DNA from 3 places in the Pontibacillus yanchengensis genome. Region 2 is predicted to be linked to each of the others. Evidence: riboswitches for the same ligand, from Rfam matches in the RefSeq annotation. Region 2 holds a riboswitch; each other region holds the start of a gene.

Region 1 (4,564 bases), on a different contig from region 2:
ACATTGGACTCGTTTTGGATATTTTGTACGATAGTCGTAATATCCCCAACGGATGACGATACTTGTTCTGCTAGTTTACGAACTTCATCTGCAACAACTGCAAACCCTTTTCCATGTTCGCCAGCTCGAGCTGCTTCAATAGCTGCGTTTAAAGATAGCAGGTTTGTTTGCTCAGCAATATCGCGAATGACTTCAACGAGCTTGGTGATTTCTTGCGACTGTTTATCCAATCCTTGTACTTTTTCCGCTGCTTCTTTGACGATGGCATCGATGGTCATCATTTGTTCTACAGAGCGATTCATCATCTCACTGCCTTCTTCTGTCATAGACAGTACTTCCTCTGAAGCGTTAGCAACCTCGATGCCACCTTGATGAGCGTGTTGAATTTTTGTTGTGAAATCTTCCATCATTTCAGATAACTGAGAAGAACTATTCGCCTGGGATTCCGCACCTGAGGAAAGCTCAGTCATGGTAGACGCTATTTGTAAACTACCTTCTCGCACCTCATTTGCAGATTGAGTAAGCTCTTCACTCTGACTGGATACCGAGTGGGCTGCACCACCTACATTTTGAATGAGCGAGCGCAAGCTTTCTTTCATTTCATCTACGGATCTTGAAAGTTGGCTTATTTCGTTATGTCCTGACTGTGCGAGCGTAACTTGTAGATTTCCTTCTTCTACTTCTTTCATCTTTGCTTGCAAGTTCTTAATAGGTTTTGTAAGTCTTCTAGTGATGATAGTAGATGCAAGAATGGACAGAAGGATAACACCTAGCAAGCTAATACCAATTGGAATCAAAATAGGTGTTGCTTTTTCTGCAAATTCTGACTTGTAAACAGATCCAATGATGATGAGGTCAGAGCGTTTGTTCACAGCATACCCCATAGCTTTTTGTTCGCCTTCTAGCTCATATTCTACAATGCCGTTATCTTGATTTTGAGCAATTAAGTCCTTATAGTAACCGGCATCTGAAACGTTTTTGCCGATATTGGATTCATTTGGATGAGATAAAAACACCCCATTTTTATCTAGGATGGCTGCGTATCCTGCATCACCAATTTTGATGTTATTGATAGTGGATACCAAAGAGTCAAGGTTAATATCCACTGATACGACTCCCTGCAGTTCACCATTTTGCATGACCGTTTGGGCTGCACTAATGAGTAGTTCATCAGACCCTTCAGTACGGTATGGCTCTGTCCATATGACTTCCCCTTGTTGTTCAACTGCTGATTTGTACCAAGGTCGTTCCCTTGGGTCAAAATCAGATGATAGATTGACAGAGGCCGACATGACGATGTCCCCGTTGTTTTCCTGTCCATAATAAATATTGGTAATGGAATCATTCATGTTATCCATGTCTACAAAATTGAGAAGCATTTCTTCTTTGAAATGTTCAAAGTTTTGTAGTTTACGAGAGTTCGCTAAGTTTTGTACAACTTGTTCTTGTGTTTGAAAATATGTATCAAATGAGTCATTTAAACTTGCCATCTGTTGTTCTACGTTGTTGACTAGCTCATCGGTAGTTTGCGAAACACTAAATGTGTAGCTGACACCAGCGATGATTAAGCCTCCAACCATAATTAAGATAAGAAAAGGGAGTAAGATTTGTCGCTGAATCGTCTTATTAAAAAAGCTCCCTGGAGTTTTGCTGAACCGTTTCTTGTTTGTCTTCTTCTTCATTTCCTGAATTCCCCCTGTAATAAAAAACCCGTCCTGGCTCACACGTCATTTTAGATCCATTTCTATTCTCATACATAAAAAATCACCGAAGAACGGTGTATGGATTAGTACCATTTCGGGAGCACGGCTGCCTTGGTATTACAATGCAATACGGTAGGCCCATAGCTTTGCGCCCCTATCTTTCGCTAAGTTTGCCACTTTGGTATGAAGAAAGATGGTATTTAAAGAAAAATTACACTAACTTCTCGTGTGAAACGGATGAATGAAACTTTGTCTATATTTGTATCGGCATAAAGAATCATTTTATTAAATCATTATAGGAATTATTTAGTTTGTTTTTCTTTACTGAGAATAGATGAATAACCCTAAAAAAAGCCTCTCAAGTAGTTCATACTTGAGAGGCTTACTTTTTTACCTATTTTCTATGCTGCTTTGTTACCTTTATCCTTCTTACCATTACTCTTCTCATCTTTCTTCATAATCTTCTCTAACTCATGTTCAATCTTCTTCATCTCTTTTTCCTCTTTATCGTTATTCATCTTTTGCATAGATTTTAAAATATGGTGAACGGTAGAGTCGATGTGCTGGCTTGTGTTACCGTTTGTAGTTATAAATGATGATAGTTGCTCATCTAAAAGCTTACCAACTTTGTCAGAACCGAACATTGCTTCTAGTTCTACTAGTTGAGTGGCTACGTTCTCTAGAGTCATAGATCCGTCTAAATGATCTTCGAATAGATTGAGTGCAACAACATCTTCAGCAGAGCGGGGCATGATTTTATATTCATCGTAGTTATAGGTAAGGACACCGGTAATAGATTCATATACTTTATCTATCTCAACCAAGTCATTATCGGAATCAATGACAAAAGTGCCTTGTTCATCTTGGGCGGTGTAGTTATGGAACGCATCAACATCCGTTACTTCCGCTAGGTTTATTTTAACCAATTGACCTTCCAGTTCTTCGGAGAACTCGTTTGATGTAATGGGTTTAGCTTGTGGAATGCCTACATCTTTTTCGATGATTGTAGCATTTTGTTCGGAAGGTTGAAGTTGTAATAGGTCAAAATATTCTTCTGTTACTGCTTTAGCCTGAATGCGGTCACCAACATTAGCGCCAAGGTCTTCCGCTCGTACGACGATGCCTGCTGTTTCGTCTTGTACATAATAATTGATCTTCCCGCCAGTTGGGAAAGCCGCTGTTACGATTCCTTCTATGTTAACCCGGCTCCCAATAGTAGATTCTCGAGCTTCCTGAATAGAGACGGCAGGAATGTCTTTTACAATATCATCCGCAGAACGTGGAACTACTTTATATTGACCAAAGCTGTATGTTACATACCCAGTAATAGTGTCATAGGTTGTGCCCACTTCTAGTAGGTTTTCATCCGAATTGATTACAAAGGAACCACTTTTATCGTTTGCTTGAAAATCATTGTACTTATCTACAGACTCGACCGAAACGGTTTGTAACGATACGAGTTGACTTTCGAGTGATTCACCTAAGTCGTTAGCATCGATTAATTTAGGTTCCAGTTCACGAGCGTTTTCTTCTACAATGGTCACATCATCTGTTACGACCTGAAGGAGTCCATAATACTCCTCTGTATTTCCTGAAGCTCGAATGACATCACCAATGGATGCATTAACTGCGTCCGTACGTACAACAATCCCTGCGGTGTCGTCTTGGATATAGTAGTTTTTGTCGTCTTTTGCAATGACCGTTCCTTGAACAGCAACGTTGGACCCTTCTGGCGCATAGCGGGCATCGGCAATCTTATTGCCACGTTCAAATGCTGGCTCATATCCGGCTTGAATAGCTTCTTGTTCTGTCCAGAAGAAAATACGATTCTCCACCGGTACTTGCTCCCAATTTGCAGGTCTTACATATTGATTTGTCTCTGAATTACCTACATATTTTGAGTAGCCTTTTTGATCGTAACGTGCACGGAATTCAAAGGGTAATTCAAGTAAAGGAGTTTCTTCGCTCCAGATTCCAAAATTATTAGCCTGGGCAGTTTTTGCAGCTTGTTGGTACATTTGGTAGGTTTCCTCGCTGCCAATTGGGGCGATGAAATACGTTACAGCATAGCCCTTTTCAACCATATTTAGGTTCGTATTCAGTCCGTCAGACGTACGTATGACTTCTGCAAGCAAACGTCCGTAATCGTCCGTCACTTTTTCACTAACATCAAGGGTTACCTCATCGCCTGGTTGTAGTAATGTTTGTAGGTGTTCTGTAGCTTGTACACCGTGATATTTTTGTGAGTGATTTGGATTGGTTGTAATCAAAGAGGAGTCATATGAATCCATATGATACGTTTCAGGAGTGTCGATGTTTAAGTATCTTACGGTGTCTGCTCCCAGAATGGATGATTCAATCTTAATTGTATCCCCGTCTACAACTCTCTCAACTGTAGCTGTATATTCATCCTTTGGCTCAGGAGGCTGTACGGACTCATATTTTCCAAGGTTTGAAAAAGTGTCTTTAGGTAAAGCAATCCATTCATCGGTAGGATCGTAAGCATCAGTAACGTCTGTGTCACCAGCAAGAACTGTCTCCTTACGTACTAACGTGGTATCTTTAGTCGATGTAGCGTTCTCCGTCCATCCATCACCAGGATCTTCTCCAACTTTACCAATGGAGTCCACCACTGTACCTTGTCTTGTACTTTCGTCATAGTTTTGGAAAAGGACAACAGCATCATCACCATTAAATTCATAAAAGTAACTGCTCCCTGTAACGTCAGCTTGATCTAGAATGGCTTGGTCCGCATCGGAGTGTGCAATCACATAAACTTCACCATCTTCAAGTGTTCCTGAAAGGTTTAGCTCATTTGCGTAGCCGTCACCTGGATCTTGAGATGCGCCATTTGTAAAGGA
Region 2 (4,564 bases):
GTTCACTCCTTTAGTTACTAGGGATTAATTATTTTAACAATCAGAACAGTTTTTCATCCTACACGAATAACCTTTTTCCTACATTAGTTGTCACATCAACTATTTAAAGATAGTTGCTACACATACTAATTTACATTTGTAATTTTTACCTGTCAAAACATTCGCTTTTATTATACGAATCTATACCAATCATCTATCAAGCTATATTAAAAACTCGTATGTAAGACAATCTCCTGAATACATATAAAGTAAACATGTACGCAAAGGAGACTCTTATGAAAGCCCTTTTAAAGAAAGGCCTCATCATCTTATTTGGAAGCTCCCTTTTGGCGATTGGTATTAATTTTTTCTTAGCACCTTATCATGTATTAGATGGTGGGGTAATAGGAATTGGTTTAATCGCAAATTATTTATGGGGCATGGAAGCTGGACTAGCTATCATCATCTGTAGTATTCCGATCTTCACCCTCGCCTGGTTTCATTATCGGTATTACTTCTATAATAGTTTACATGGACTCTTGATCTCATCTCTATTTATTGATTTATTTAACGGATTAAGACTACATCACCTTGCATTAGATCCTGCACTTAGTTCCATGATTGGTGGGGTTTTTGTTGGTGGTGGTATCGGATTCATGCTTCGACATGGGACGAGCACAGGTGGGACGGACTTGCTAGCACAAATGATTGCAGATTTATTCAAAATCAATGTCGGTGCAGTCATTTTTGTCATCGATCTTGCAGTCATCTTACTAGGAGGATATCTCTTCTCCACTCAAACGCTTCTTCTCTCATCCATGACGATTTTGTGTGTAGCTGCGGTTACCATGCTCTGTACCTCGCATCCATCATTAGGTGAAGCAAAAAGCTAAAGAAATGGGTAAGCGCCCTGATAGCGACGTATGAGCTAGACTGAGCCGTAGGAGATAAAGGAAACACGGAAACATGAGTGATTCAATGTTGACTTATCGTACAGAGGCGAGGGAAGCACACTAGTCGCTGGGCGCTGGAGCTAGACACGTAAGCGCCAGAATTTATTCTTTCTTTTCAGCTAATAAAAGCCGCACTGAGTGATATCCCCCCTTGCGGCTCTTAAGATTATAATGCTTTCACATAGCCTCCATCGACCACTAACGTTTCACCGGTCACGTACGTATTGGCAAATGAAGCTAAATAAACAGCTGTCTTTGCAAATTCTTCTGGCTCACCATAACGCCCCATTGGAATCTGGGTTTCTGCTTCTGCCTTGACTTCTTCACTGGATAATCCTCTTCTTGTGGCTTGTTTTTTATCCAATTCTTCTACACGCTCTGTTCCAATTCTTCCTGGTCCAATCGTATTTACTAAAATATTATCTTTAGCGTACTCATTGGCAAGGCTTTTTGATAATCCTGCTATTCCTGTACGAAATGTGTTGGAAAGAATAAGCCCATCGATAGGTTGCTTTATGGAAGAGGAAGCTATATTCAAAATACGCCCTCCTCCTGCATCTTGCATTTGCGGAATTGCTAATCGAGATGCTCTAATAAAGCTAAGTAAGTTTAATTCAAATGCCTGCTGCCAATCTTCATCTTTGAATTGCATAAAAGAACCTGCAGGAGGTCCTCCAGCGTTATTGATTAGTACATCAACACCCCCTAGTTTATCAGAGGCCGCTTCAAACAATTCCTCTATTGCTTTTGCACTAGTTAGATCACATACATGTGTGTGTGGAGCTGATCCATCTCCGCCTACTTCTTGCTTTATTTCCTGTGCGGCTGAGAATAAATTTTCGGGATCTCGACTAGAGATGAGCACTTCCGCTCCCTCTTTTACAAATTCCGTTGCTATCGCCTTCCCTAATCCTTTACTAGCTGCTAACAAAATAACCCGCTTCCCTTGTAGTCCTAAATCCATCTAAAACCCTCCAATTGTAAAACCTAGTTTCATTGTACTGAAAACCACCTAGCAGAATCCAGTGGGACGAGGAACCTGTCCCTTCGTCCCAAAGCAAAAAAAGAGCCTTACGCATGATGCGTAAGGCCGTCTATTTTGTATAAGGGGAAAATCACTCAAAACTCAACTGCTTGTGTTCTTACAATAAACTAAAAACGTAAGGATGTACGCTAAAATAGAGGATGTCCTTCAAAAGGACAAGGTACGACGTGTCTAGGCAAGGTCTTATGTCAGAATAGAATGGTGAGGGAACTAATCATGCTAGTCTATCCCTAAAAATGGTCGTAAAAAGGAATAGATTCATGTAGGTTCGAGTAGTGCAGCTACTACTGGTCACCTCCTCCTGCATAAAAAATAACCCTGCCTTCGACTACCGAAAGTGGGTTAGATCATAAAATGCACCCGCAATCTTTCGGTAACTGGCTGGCGTAGATTCATGCGTGGCAACATGATCCGTAGCCCCTATAGCTTTGCGTCACTGATTTTCATCAGGTTTGCCTTTATCGAGATTCAACAGATGTGCTATGAACTTGACGTTGAATCTGATTATCTATATTATACATCGATAATTGTCTAGTTGGGTATCATTCATAGTTCTTATTTTTTGTATAGAAATATTTTCCTATTTTATATATTTCCAGAAATTTTATAGGTATATATAACTAAAAATGCTTTTTTATAGGCAATTCAGCTGAACACCTACTTTGCCAACATAACCTCTATTATTCTCTTCTGACCCCAAGGGGCGATAGCAATTTCAACCATCATATCACCCTGATGATTTTCATAAGTCTCACCACTATTATCTTCAACATAATATCGACCGATTCCATAGTCTATCTGAAAACCATCGTTTGCTTCAAATTCGTAACGTCCGGTCATTATCACTTCGTTCTCTTTTGCATTTTGTTTTTGTAGTGATGCTCTTTGTACCTCAAATATTCCATTGTCATTTGGAACTAAATAAACATAAACCTTATCCCCTCGTTCCAACTCTCCTTCACTCAATTGACCCTTTGGAATTGTATTTACTTCATAGTTTAATATGACATAGTCGCCATAAAACACATCACTTGGATCAACAGGTGCTGTTTGAAGTGTTACAGTTTCACCGAAATCTTCCATTACATAATAGGAAACTGCCATTGCTACTAAGTAAAACGCTTGTGCGGCCACGACCACGATAAATAACCATTTCTTCATAACCGATCACCTCTTTCCTCTGCACGACAGAAAGCTCTTCGTCTCCGTTCAAGCAAGTAACCAAGCGTAAATAGCAGCACTCCTCCAATAAAGAAGAACAACGATTTATCAAGAAAGTCCCATGCTAATTGGAAATAAGCTACAAGGGTACTCACTAAAAACGCAATTGTTCCAATGTTGATCATCTCAGCGTCCCCATCTTTATATCCTGTTAGTAACCTACCTAGTGAAAAAATATATAACATAATTAATACCAGAGCACTCTTTAAATCTGGCAATAAAAAGACAGGCACAAATAGGGCTAAATCTACCAATTCTACTGAAGAATGGGTGGTGATTTTACGATAAATAACCCATCCACCAATTACAATTAATACCAGAAGAAAGCTAACCTCTAGCTGAATATCTTGTAACACCCATCCGGATTGTAGGGTGAAAACTTGTATGATCCCAATAAGAAACGCTAAAGCTAAGGCAATACGCTTAAAAGCTTGCACAGGAAAGTCCTTCGATACAATTTCTGAAAGGCTGTATAACAATAACAAGAATGCAAATAGCCAGTAATACGATAAATCTGAAGTTAGCACGAGCACAAGGCTTTGCAAAAAAAATCCTATTCCATAAAGGGTGGAAATCCATTCCCGTTGATGTTTATAGGTAAAATAGCCTAATCCAATAAGAAAAAGCAATCCTAGACCGAGATGAAAATCGTGATACGTAAATCCTCCATAGATTTGACCAACCGTAATAATACCAAATGCCAATACTAGCATGACGGCTTCCTGACTTAAGATAAAGACCGCAATGACTGCAAGAGACCATATAAAGAACGCCGTGGCACTATAGGCCATATAATGATACATCTGACCGGTAAGAATAATTCCAGCTCCAAACGTAAGAACACCTACAACTAAAAACGTTGCTCCAATCCCTCTTGAGTGCTTTCGGTAAATGCGTTCTCCTACACCGTAAAATCCAATCATAGCCACCAAAATAATAACCATTTTTATAGCATTTGTAAGATCGGACCAATTCGAAGCTATGAAGGTTAGAAAACCCAATCCAACAAATAATCCTCCAAAGGCCATTAACAAGAAACGATGATCATGCTTAGGGTATCTGGATAAAATAGCTGTATATTGTTCAGAAGAAATAATTCCTTCTTTTACCCATTTCTTCGCTTCTTTTTGAATCTGATCATGTTTCATTGGATACTTCCTCCTTTATATTCGGAGTGCGGCGTAATGGTTGCTTTTTCATATACGTAATGGTTCTCCACAACCATTCAAATGGACCAAATCGAAAGAACTTTAACCATAATTTACTGGCGATAACCTGCAAGAAATAAACCCCTATTACAATCACGACACTCATAATCGGTGGCACTGAACCATATAACCCTAAACCGACAGAATAGAATAGAAAG
Region 3 (4,564 bases), on a different contig from region 2:
AATAAAACGAGAGGTGATATCAGCAATTTTCTCATACTCTACGAGACCATTCTCTTTTAGAGTACGACCAGACGATACAATATCAACGATTCGGTCCGTTAACCCAATTAAAGGAGCTAATTCAATCGATCCATTCAGAGGAATGATTTCAATTTGCTCTCCTTGCTCTCGGAAATATTCTGAAGCCACTCGAGGATATTTTGTCCCAATTTTAGGTGCAATCTTACTTAATGGTTTATCTGGTACCCCGGCTACGGCTAAATAACAAGGACTAATTTGTAAGTCTAAGACTTCATACACATCACGATCTTGTTCTAATAAAACGTCTTTCCCGGCAATACCGCAATCGGCTGCACCGTATTCAACATACGTCACGACGTCCATAGGCTTCGCCAGCATCAGTCGTACTTTGTATTCAGGGAACTCTAAAATAAGTTTTCTTGATTCTTCCACATCTGTAAAGTCATAGCCAATCTTTTTTAACAATTCAGCGGCCTCTTCAAAGATGCGTCCTTTTGGCATCGCAATCGTTAGCCAATCGCTCATTATTCGCCACCTCCTGTGGTTACATCGTACACCCACGTATAACGTGCTTCCATTTGCGAGCTCTCTTCTAGTTGTTCCTTATGCTGTAGGACCACATGTTGCCCCTTCGCTCTTGCGGATTGTGCTTTTTGTAATCCTTGTTGAAACGTATCGCGATTATAAAGCACTAATACGTGCTCATCCGTGTCTTCCTCCTGAGATAGTGCTTCCACTAAGCGATCTAGTCTAATAGCGAAGCCTGTTGCAGAAGCATTCGATTGGAAGGAAGGCAATAATTGATCGTAACGACCGCCATTACACAATAAAGAACCTAAATGAGGTGCATAGCCTTCGAATAAAATACCTGTATAGTAATTCATGTGGCTAATAAGATTCAAATCAAAGGAAACATAGTGACTCACGCCATATATTTCTAATAAATCGCGTAGTTGCTTTAATTCGCCAATCGCTTGATGACAAGCCCCATTTGTCGTAATATCTTCAGCCTGCGAAAGTACATCTTCTTCCCCACGTAAAGATAAAAGCTGGGTAAGACGTTTTTTATCACGATCTGAAAGCTCAACTTCTTGAAGGGCTTTTCGGAACCCAACATAGTTTTTACGAAAAAGATAACGTAAGAACATTTCAGCTGTATCGTGGTCCTCACCGAAAATCTCTGTTAATAAACCTTTCACATAACCAATATGACCTACTGTGAGTTGAAACTGTTCTAAACCAGATGCTTTAAGAGATTCTACCTGTAGCGCAATAACCTCTGCATCTGCATAGATCGAGTTTTCCCCTATGTATTCCACGCCTACTTGTTCAAACTGTGCTGGTTTGCCTCCTTCGATTTGCTGGGCACGAAACACAGGTCCATCATAGCTCAAACGCACGGGATAGCCTTGTTCCTTAAGCTGAGAAGCAGCCACTCGTGCAATAGGAGCAGTCAAATCTGGACGCAGAACCAAGGTGTGCCCTTGTTGGTCCAATAGCTTAAAGAGCTGGGTTTCATCAATCGCACTAGCTTCTCCAACTGTATCTAAATATTCAAGCATCGGTGTATCAAGGAACTGATACCCCCATGACTCAATGGTTTGCGATAATGCTTGCCTTGCTTTTCGTTTTTGATTATAGAAAAAGGGCAACGTATCCCTCATTCCTAAGGGTTTTTCAAACATAAGACGATTTGCCACAGTCATTTGCACCTCTCTTGATTAGGATAAATAGTATAAACAATTCTCAATCCTTTAACTTGCTAATATGCTACCAAAGTAAAGATAATCCGTCAACGCATGATTCTCTTAGGTAAACTCTAACATGTTTCCACTGTTTTTCCTTTTTATATGTTTCCCTATATCGCTTCAGAAAAACGCAATCCATTTTTAAGAGATACACTTTAAATGGATAATAATGAGATAAAAACATGATAAAATATCCACTATTTTTGTCGAATGACTTGGTATTTTTGAACTAGTACTTATATAATGGTATAAGACAATAATTTGATAAAGGCAAACTTATTGAAAAATAAGGACGCAAAGCTACGAGCCTAAAGGTACCTACCAATGGTGGTCGAGCTGCCGAATAAGAAGGAAGCAGGGCAGGCCTTTTTTCGGTTTGCCTTTTTCTTATGGAATCATGACACATAGAATAACTTTTTATAGAAGGTGAGATGGGTGAAGGTAGTTTGGATAAGCATTGGAGTTGTGTTAGGAGTTTTAACGCTAAAAACTGTCCAGCTTATAAAAAATAGAAGAAATGATAGGGTTCAACAGGATGATGAGTATCGCATTTATCCTCTACTAGAACATGCGAAGGATATTATCTATTATGTTGAGATTGAACCAATCCCAAGGTATCGATACCTTAGTCCTTCGATAGACACTGCACTTGGAGAACAAGTACTTGAAGAAACATTCGAGAACCCTTTCGCCATATTCGATCGCATTCACCCAGAGGATTATAACACCCTAGAACGAAAAATTAATGGCCAGATTGATTTTAACCAGCCCATTATTCAACGCTGGAAGCATAATAATGGCAACTATATTTGGTTTGAAGAACACGCTACGCCAATTTATAGAAATGAAAAACTCGTTGCCCTGCAAGGGGTTATCCGGAATATTAGTGATAAAGTAGAGCTAATGGAACGATTAGAATACCAAATATCACACGACCGCCTCACAGGCATCTACAATCGTGATTTTTTTGAAAATTATATGAAGAAATACGATCAAACGGATGACTCCGTAGCAATGGTTTTATGTGATTTGGATAATCTTAAAAAAATCAATGATACATTTGGACACAAACAAGGGGATGAATTAATTCAAAATACAGCTACGCTTCTGTCCTCCCTATCCCAATCTGACATCACTGTCTGTAGAGTAGGGGGAGATGAATTTGCCTTGCTTCTCACGAATACATCAGAAGCTGAAGTTAAGCTATTAGTCAATAAGCTCATTGACCAACTGAAACACTTCAACGAAACAACCAAGTTCCCTATCTATTTGTCATTGGGATATGCCTATCGTTCCAATTCAAGAGCTGAGATGGAAAACATGTATATGGAAGCTGACCAATGGATGTATGAACATAAAAACAATAAAGAGGAACTTCCCCTTGTCTGAGATGTATTTCGTATTTACTATGCCATAATCGCCCCATTATCTTGAAGACCTGGATTCGAGATATATTCAAAAGGTGATGGGTCCGATACTTGAAAAGTGGAAGGGGGGTTACGGTGAAACAACTCGCTTTCCTGCAGGCGAGCTGGTGAGCCTTCTCAGTCGCTTTGCTCCCTCCGGGGGTCTCACCAACCTCTTTCTCCCGTGGGAGTCTCGTAGTCCCCCTTCACCCCCAGCCGGGTAATGGCTATCGGACCCGCAGCCAAATGTTGTATGTCTCCCGAAAGGACATATAAGCCCTTATTTTTTGTGAAAACCCTCTTTGGGTAGAGCTTACGGACAAATAAAACTTTATTTTTTACAAACAGCGAACTAAATGTCCATTAGCTTTCTTTGCCACAGAATTTTTTGTTATCAACCAATTGTTAACTTACTAGGGTGTAGACCGTCAGAAGATATTCAAATACCTCAACCCCTCTAACTTCGCAATGTTTCCGTTACTCCCAATACTAGCAAAGGTGGCCGTGGAACAAGGAGACTCCCGCCGGAGAAAGAGGTAGGCAAGACCCCACAGAGCCCCGGTTTTTGGGCTCGAGGAGGCTTACCAGCTCGCCGGCAGGACGCGAGTTGTTCCACGGCCACCTTTATTCTAACTAAATCCACGGGTACATCGCTCTTTCTGTGCGATCACCAAATTTATCTCAATTTCAAGTCTTCAAGATTATGCCTCTTTTGTTGAAGAAAGATTTCTTAACATAGCAAAAGGTACGATCCCCTCGACAGGAATCGTACCTTTTGCTTTAGATTATTGCATTTTACACATTGCTTGTTGTTTTCTGCTCCACGATCATATCGTAATATGCAAGAGATTGTTGATCCCAATCTGGTTGGTCTTTTTTCCATGTGTGTTGCATGAATACTTTGGCAATGGCAAGTTTTCGTTCGCCACCAATCACAGCATCTTCCAATGCCACAACACTTTCGAATATTTTGGTCATTTTTTCAGCTATGAATTTCGCATAGTAGGTTTGTTCTTCGTCCTCCATAACAGCTATGCGGGCGGCTTGTTTTTTTAATGCATCGAGTTCGCCATAAATCAGGCCATATTCTTCTGAAAGGGAAACTGGTAGTTGATCAATCCTACCTTTTATTTCATCAATAAACATTTTATCGATGTGGTACTTCTTCATCAGACGTAAGACTTCAAGTCCCAATATATTCGCTGTGCCTTCCCACACGGTTAACACCTGAGCATCGCGTAACAAGCGAGGCGTCACAAAGTCTTCTATATAACCATTTCCTCCATGCATCTCGATGGACTCATGAGAAAAGTGAATCGCCTGCTCTGCTGTTTCTTTTTTCAATAATGCAATTAACAACCGATTGAGGGCCTGATCTTTTTCAGATGT

The links. Region 2 has a riboswitch for cyclic di-GMP ahead of GLW08_RS05875 (SDR family oxidoreductase). Riboswitches for the same ligand answer to the same signal wherever they lie in the genome.
Region 1: it holds a riboswitch for cyclic di-GMP, as region 2 does, so the genes downstream of both, GLW08_RS11215 (methyl-accepting chemotaxis protein) here and GLW08_RS05875 (SDR family oxidoreductase) in region 2, are expected to answer to the same signal.
Region 3: it holds a riboswitch for cyclic di-GMP, as region 2 does, so the genes downstream of both, GLW08_RS22260 (diguanylate cyclase domain-containing protein) here and GLW08_RS05875 (SDR family oxidoreductase) in region 2, are expected to answer to the same signal.

Annotation. Positions count from the first base shown of each region.
Region 1 is NZ_WMEU01000003.1:249,938-254,501, forward strand. It holds gene GLW08_RS11215 (methyl-accepting chemotaxis protein) at 1-1,682, opposite strand, end outside; cyclic di-GMP riboswitch class I at 1,797-1,888, opposite strand; gene GLW08_RS11220 (thermonuclease family protein) at 2,105-4,564, opposite strand, start outside.
Region 2 is NZ_WMEU01000001.1:1,217,580-1,222,143, forward strand. It holds gene GLW08_RS05870 (YitT family protein) at 276-872, shown strand; gene GLW08_RS05875 (SDR family oxidoreductase) at 1,099-1,896, opposite strand; cyclic di-GMP riboswitch class I at 2,347-2,444, opposite strand; gene GLW08_RS05880 (GDYXXLXY domain-containing protein) at 2,635-3,138, opposite strand; gene GLW08_RS05885 (DUF2157 domain-containing protein) at 3,135-4,346, opposite strand; gene GLW08_RS05890 (DUF418 domain-containing protein) at 4,336-4,564, opposite strand, start outside.
Region 3 is NZ_WMEU01000003.1:440,515-445,078, reverse strand. It holds gene hisG (ATP phosphoribosyltransferase) at 1-546, opposite strand, end outside; gene GLW08_RS11970 (ATP phosphoribosyltransferase regulatory subunit) at 546-1,727, opposite strand; cyclic di-GMP riboswitch class I at 2,029-2,113, shown strand; gene GLW08_RS22260 (diguanylate cyclase domain-containing protein) at 2,205-3,158, shown strand; gene GLW08_RS11960 (acyl-CoA dehydrogenase family protein) at 3,971-4,564, opposite strand, start outside.